2 regions of the Methylobacterium sp. 37f genome follow, and region 2 is predicted to be linked to the other one. Evidence: riboswitches for the same ligand, from Rfam matches in the RefSeq annotation. Region 2 holds a riboswitch; the other holds the start of a gene.
The links. A riboswitch is a leader RNA that binds a small molecule or an ion and turns the genes downstream of it on or off. The one in region 2 is predicted to bind thiamine pyrophosphate.
Positions count from the first base shown of each region.

Region 1 (3,386 bases), on a different contig from region 2:
CACCGTCCGGCTGTTCCCGCACGGGGAAGCGTCCGACAAGGCCTATCGCGAGAGCCCGTTCCACCGGGTGCACGAGACCGGCGAATGGCTGATCCTCGACCTCGCCGAGACGCCGGACGACGCCTACGCGGTGATCCCCGACCTGAAGGCCGAGGGCTACCGGCACTACATCGTGGCGCCGCTGTTCTTCACCAACGGCACCCGCAACGGCATCTCCTTCGCCACCCGGTCCCCGGACGGGTTCCGCGACGAGGACGTGGCGATCATGCGCTTCGTCATGCCGACGCTCGCCGCCGTGATGGAGATGCGCAGCGTCAACAAGCAGCTCGACCACGTGCTGCGGATCTATGTCGGCGACGAGCCGCACAAAGCCATCCTCGGCGGCTCGATCCGTCGCGGCCATGTCCAGCGCATCCGCTCGGCGATCCTGTTCGCCGATATGCGCGACTACACCCGGATCTCTGCCGACATGACGCCGGAGGAGGCGGTCGACCTGCTGAACATCTTCTTCGACTGTCTTGTGCCCGCCATTGAGCGCGAGGGCGGCGAGGTCCTGAAATATCTCGGCGACGGCCTGCTGGCGATTTTTCGCGAGCCGGGAGACGATCTTGGGGGCGCGGCCAAGGGCGCACTCACCGCCTCGCAGAGCGCCATGGCGGCGCTCGCCGAAGCCAATTCACTCGGTCACTTCGCCAACCCGGTCGCGGCCGGCATCGCCCTGCACCACGGCGAGGCCGCCTACGGCAATGTCGGCTCGGGCGCCCGCCTCGACTTCACCGTCATCGGCCGCGACGTGAACCTTGCGAGCCGTGTCGCCCGCCTGAATCGGACGCTCGGCGAGCCGATCCTGATGACGAAGCCGTTCGTCGATTTCCTCTGGGACATGCCGGAACCCCTCGGCGAACATGCCCTCGACGGGTTCGCCGAGCCGATGGGCGTCTATCGTCCGACGCGCCCGCCGGCGGCCTGAGGCCACCCCACGAGCCATCCTCTCGGCCAAGCCCTGCTGTTGGCCAAGCCATGCTGTTGGCCGAGTCGTGGCTGTGGCTAGTCGTGGCCCTTCCCGAGTCCTGCCTTCGGGCATAACGGGGATTGACCCCGGCGGGCGGACGGCCCACATCAGGAGCGTTCCAGGGAGATCCCCGGCAAGGGGCTGAGAAACCGATGGCCGTCCGTTCGCGGATGGCGGCGCGGAAATCCTTTGAACCTGACCCGGTTCATACCGGCGTAGGGATTGGACCGCGGGTTTCTCATCAAGCCCGGCACGCTTCACAGCCTGAAGCTGCAGCCCCACCAATCTCGACGCCCGTTGCGGAGATTGCGTTGGACGTGACCCCGAAGGCCTGCCTCAATCTGCGACGGACGCATGGTGCTGCGCCGCCCGTCGCTGTCCCTCCGGCGCGCAGCGACGTCGTCGTGGTCGGCGGGGGCCTGATCGGCCTCTCGGCCGCCTGGCGCCTGGCGCAGGGCGGTCGGTCCGTCACCGTCCTGGAGCGCGAGACCATCGGCGTCGGAGCGAGCCTGGCCGCCACCGGCATGCTCGCCCCTGCCGCGGAGCACGAGCCCGGCTCCGATCCGCTGCTGCCGCTCGCCCTCGAAAGCCTGTCGCGCTGGCCGGGATTTCGCGACGACCTTCAGGCCGCGTCCGGTCTCGACATCGATTACCGGCAGGAGGGCACCCTGGTGCTCGCCCTCGGCCGCGACGAGGTCGAGCGCCTGCGCTTCCGCCACGATCTCCAGAAACGCTCGGGCCTCGATGCGCGCTGGCTCACCGGCCCGGAGGTCCGCGCCCGCGAGCCGCGCTTGCGGCCGGCCGTCACCGCCGGTCTGTTCTGTCCGCACGATCATCAGGTCGATCCGAGTCGGGTGATGGCGGCCCTGGTGCAGGCCTGTCTCGGGGCAGGCGTCACCCTCGTCGAGGGCTGCCCGGTCGCGGCGCTCGACTGGAGCGCCGGCCGGGTCACGGGCGTGCGCCATGCCAACGGACTCACCCTGGCGGACACCATCGTGCTCGCGACCGGCGCCTGGAGCGGCGAGACCGGTCTGCTGCCTGATTCGCTCGCCCTGCCGGTCCGACCCCTGCGCGGCCAATCCCTGGCCCTGCGGACCACCGCCCGCACCGGAACCCTCGCCCATATGGTCTGGACCGAGCAGGTCCACATGGCGCCGAAGAGCGACGGTCACCTCATCGTCGGAGCGACGGTGGAGGATTGCGGCTTTGTCGCCGGTGTCACCGCCGGTGGCCTCTTTGCCCTGTTGGAGGGCGCCCGCCGCGTGCTGCCGGGTATCGAGGAGATGGCGGTCGAGGCGGTGTGGAGCGGATTCCGCCCGACTTCCGACGACGACGCCCCGATCATCGACGCGCTGGCGCCCGGCCTCGTCGTCGCCACCGGCCATCATCGCAACGGCTACCTGTTGGCTCCGGCCACCGCCGACGCGGTGGCGGCCCTGGTCGCCGACGGGACGCTTCCGGCTTACGCGCGCGACTTCGGGCTCGCCCGCTTCGCGAAGCCTGAACCCGCGAGGGCCTTCGCGTGAGACTCACCGTCAACGGACAGGCCCGCGACAGCGCCGCCGCCGATCTCGACGCCCTGTTCCGGGAGGAGGCCGAGGAAACCGGCCTCGACAGCCCGCAGGGCATCGCCATCGCGCTCAACGGCGCGGTGGTCCGGCGGCGCGATTGGGCCGCGACCCGGCTCGCCGAGGGCGACCGCGTCGAGATCGTCCGTGCCATGCAGGGAGGCTGAGGAATGACTGAACCCGCGAACGACACCCATGCGCTGGTGATCGGCGGCGTGAGCCTGGGCTCGCGCCTGTTCATCGGCACGGCCGGCTACCCGACCCAGAGCATCCTCTTCGAGGCGGTGGCGGCCTCAGGCGCCGAAGTGGTCACGGCCTCGATCCGCCGCGTCTCGCTGCAGGGACACGGATCGGACACCCTGCGCCGGCTGAAGGGGCACCGGTTCCTGCCCAATACGGCCGGCTGCGAGACGGCGCGAGACGCGATCATGACCGCCGAACTCGCCCGCGAGGCGCTCGACACCACCTGGATCAAGGTCGAGGTCATCGGTGACCGCGAGACGCTGTATCCCGACGTCGCCGAATTGCTGGAGGCCTGCCGCCACCTGGTCGATGACGGGTTCACGGTGCTGCCCTATTGCAACGACGATCCGGTGGTGTGCCAGCGTCTCGCCGATCTCGGCTGCGCTGCCGTGATGCCGATGGGCTCGCTGATCGGTTCGGGCATGGGCGTGGCCAATCCCGCCAACCTGGAACTCATCTGCCGCCGCTCCCCCGTGCCGGTGATCGTCGATGCGGGCATCGGCACGGCCTCCGACGCCGTGATCGCCATGGAACTCGGGGCTGCGGGTTGCCTCCTCAACACC
Region 1 covers NZ_JAGHKN010000008.1:111,414-114,799, reverse strand. The annotation lists gene J7U37_RS07830 (adenylate/guanylate cyclase domain-containing protein) at 1-970, shown strand, start outside; TPP riboswitch at 1,124-1,252, shown strand; gene thiO (glycine oxidase ThiO) at 1,354-2,538, shown strand; gene thiS (sulfur carrier protein ThiS) at 2,535-2,747, shown strand; gene J7U37_RS07815 (thiazole synthase) at 2,751-3,386, shown strand, end outside.
Region 1: another riboswitch for thiamine pyrophosphate. It lies ahead of thiO (glycine oxidase ThiO); the one in region 2 lies ahead of thiC (phosphomethylpyrimidine synthase ThiC).

Region 2 (3,386 bases):
CGCGAGAGAGCGTCGTCGCGCAGCTGCGCCGCCGGGTGGCCCTTGGCGAGGTCTGCCGCATGGGCCGCGATCTTGTAGGTGATCACGCCTTCCTTGACGTCGTCGCGGTTGGGCAGGCCGAGATGCTCCTTCGGGGTGACGTAGCAGAGCATGGCGCAGCCGAACCAGCCGATCATGGCGGCGCCGATGCCCGACGTGATGTGGTCGTAGCCGGGGGCGATGTCGGTGGTCAGCGGGCCGAGGGTGTAGAACGGCGCCTCGCCGCACTCCACCAGCTGCTTTTCCATGTTCACCTTGATCTTGTGCATCGGCACGTGGCCGGGGCCCTCGATCATGGTCTGGCAGCCCTTGTCCCAGGCGATCTTGGTGAGTTCGCCCAGAGTCTCGAGTTCGGCGAACTGCGCTGCGTCGTTGGCATCCGCGATGGAGCCGGGGCGCAGGCCGTCGCCCAGCGAGAACGAGACGTCGTAGGCCCGCATGATGTCGCAGATCTCGTCGAAGCGCTCGTAGAGGAACGATTCGCGGTGCCCGGCAAGGCACCAACGCGCCATGATCGAGCCGCCGCGGCTGACAATGCCGGTGACCCGGCGCGCGGTGAGGGGCACGTGCGCGAGGCGGACGCCCGCATGGATGGTGAAGTAGTCGATGCCCTGCTCGGCCTGCTCGATGAGGGTGTCCTTGAAGACTTCCCAGTCGAGCTTCAGCGGATCGCCGCCGACCTTCTCCAGAGCCTGGTAGATCGGCACCGTGCCGATCGGAACCGGCGAGTTGCGCACGATCCACGAACGGATGTTGTGGATGTTGCGCCCGGTGGAGAGGTCCATCACCGTGTCGGCGCCCCAGCGGGTCGCCCAGACCAGCTTCTCGACCTCCTCGGCCGCAGACGAGGTCACGGCCGAATTGCCGATGTTGGCGTTGATCTTGACCAGGAAATTGCGGCCGATCGCCATCGGCTCCACCTCGGGGTGGTTGATGTTGGCCGGGATGATGGCGCGGCCGCGAGCCACCTCGTCGCGCACGAATTCGGGCGTGATGAAGGCCGGCAGGGCGGCGCCGAAGCTGTTGCCGTCGCTGAGCGCCGCCTGGGCGCCCTCCAGCATCGTCTCGCGCGCCAGGTTCTCGCGGTGCGCGACGTAGATCATCTCCTCGGTGATGATCCCGGCGCGGGCGAACTCGTACTGCGTCACCATCTGGCCCGGTGCGGCCTTGCGGATCTCGCGGGTGGCCGGACACGGGGCCACGAGCTTGTCCTCGGGCACGAAGCCGTTGTCCTCGGGCTTGACCGCGCGCGGGGTCACGGTGGCGTAGCCACGCCGAGCGATCCAGGGCTCGCGCACCAGCGGCAGGCCGGCGCTGAGGTCGATCCCCGCATCGGTCTCCGTGTAGGGGCCCGACGGGTCGTAGACCCGCACCGGCGCTTCCTTCGGATCGCTCAGGGTGATCTCGCGGAACGGCACCCGGATGTCGTCATGCCCGGCCACCGCCGCATAGACCTTGCGCGAGCCCATGATCGGGCCGGTGGTCACCGCGGGCGCCTGGCCCTGCGGCAGATCTTTCGGGAGAACGGGTGCATTCATCGGGGTCGCTCCTGGCGTGGGAGACGATCCGGACTCGCGAACGGCGGTTTGGATGGGACGACGCCTGAACCCGCGCGCCGCTTCTGATAATTCCCGTCCCTCCGCCGGTACGAACCGGATCAGGTTCAAGGGTCAGGGCGACGCGCCCAATCTCAGCCCCCGCACTCGGGGCCCCCCTCGGAATGGTTCCAGATTCAAGGTCGGCGTCGCGTTTGTCAATCGTTGCCCTGACAAACCGACGCGGAATGTCGTCCAAGACGAACTTCGTCGCTCAGTCCCGCGTTTACTGATCAGACGTCCGGTCTCTACGATCGGCATGCCACCATAGGATTTCTCCCATGAAGCGCATTCTTCTGGCCTCGGCCGCCCTGGTCGGTGCCCTCTCGATGATTCCCGTGACCGCCGACGCGCGTCCGGGCGGCGGCGGGTTCCGGGGTGGCGGCGGCGGCTTCCACGGCGGCGGAATCGGTGGCGGCGGATTCGGCGGTCGCGGCGGATTCGCGGGCGGCGGCTTCCGCGGTGGCAACTTCGGTGGCGGCGGCTTCCGCGGCGGCTTGGCCCAGGGTGGCTTCAACCGCGGCGGCTTCAACCGGGGTGGTGTGATCGGTGCGGGGGCGGGTCTCGGCGCCGGAGCGGGTTTCGCGGCCAATAACGGCTTCCGGGGCGGCTTCAATCGCGCAGGCTTCGCCGGACACCGAGGCGGCTTCGCGGGACACCGGGGCGGCTTCGATCGGGGCCACTTCGCTGGCCACGGGTATCGTCGCGGCTACGGCGGAATCGGCCTCGGGCTCGGCCTGGGTCTCGCCGGCGCAGGCATCGGCTACGGCCTCGGCAGCGCCTATGGCGGCTATTACGGCGACGATTACTACGCGGGCGGCTACGCACCGGCCTATTACGGCGGTGGCTATGCGCCCTACGGCGGCGCCTACGCCCCGGCCGGCTACGCGGAAACCACGGAAGTCGCGCCTGCCGGCAACGATGTCGCCTACTGCGTCCAGCGCTTCCGCTCCTACGATCGCCGGAGCGGGACCTATCTGGGCAATGACGGCCAGCGCCACGCCTGCCCGTAAGGTCCGAGCCAAGCACGAATCCCCCGATACCCGCGAGGGCCCTGCCGAAAGGCGGGGCCCTCGTGCGTCGAGGAACCCGGGATCCGACTCTGGTCTGCCCTCAGCCGCCCTGCAGGCTCTCGGCGAAATCGTCCGGGATTTCGCCGAAGCTGCCCAGGATGGTGGCGCTTTCCAGTTCGCCCGTCTCGTCGTCGGCCACGACCTTGATCGCCGCCGTGCCGGGGAAGCGGCCGGCCATCGCCTCGGCCTTCTTCAGGGCGCCGCTCTCCGTCACGGCCACCTCCCGGTCGCCCGGCGAGAGCCGCTTGCGCTTGATCACGAAGGTCTGGACCAGGAACGTCGTCTTGAGGGCCATCATGGGTCTCCACCGGCTCCGCGGCGGAGCGAGCCGGGTCCGGGTGCGGAGCGCACCTAGCACGAAAGCCGCGCGATCCTCACGCGCCACGGACGCACCCCCGACCGATCGCCGCCCGCGATCACCAGAGGCGTACGAGCCTGTAGCCGGTGATGACGTCGGCAAGATCGATGCCGAGGCCGGCGGTCAGCCGCAGGCTCGCGCGAAAGAGCGGGCGAGTGAAGACGCCGGAGACCAGGAAGATGCCGAGCAGCACGAGGCTCGAATGCCGGACCATCCGATCCGCCCAGGTCCATATGCCGGACGGGCGTGATGCAGCGGTCCCGGCCCGGGCCGTTGCAGGGCCTGAGATCCAGGGGCGGACGATGTCGTAACCGTCGAGGC
Region 2 covers NZ_JAGHKN010000003.1:12,737-16,122, forward strand. The annotation lists gene thiC (phosphomethylpyrimidine synthase ThiC) at 1-1,577, opposite strand, end outside; TPP riboswitch at 1,657-1,765, opposite strand; gene J7U37_RS02730 (BA14K family protein) at 1,916-2,647, shown strand; gene J7U37_RS02735 (hypothetical protein) at 2,748-3,002, opposite strand; gene J7U37_RS02740 (site-2 protease family protein) at 3,124-3,386, opposite strand, start outside.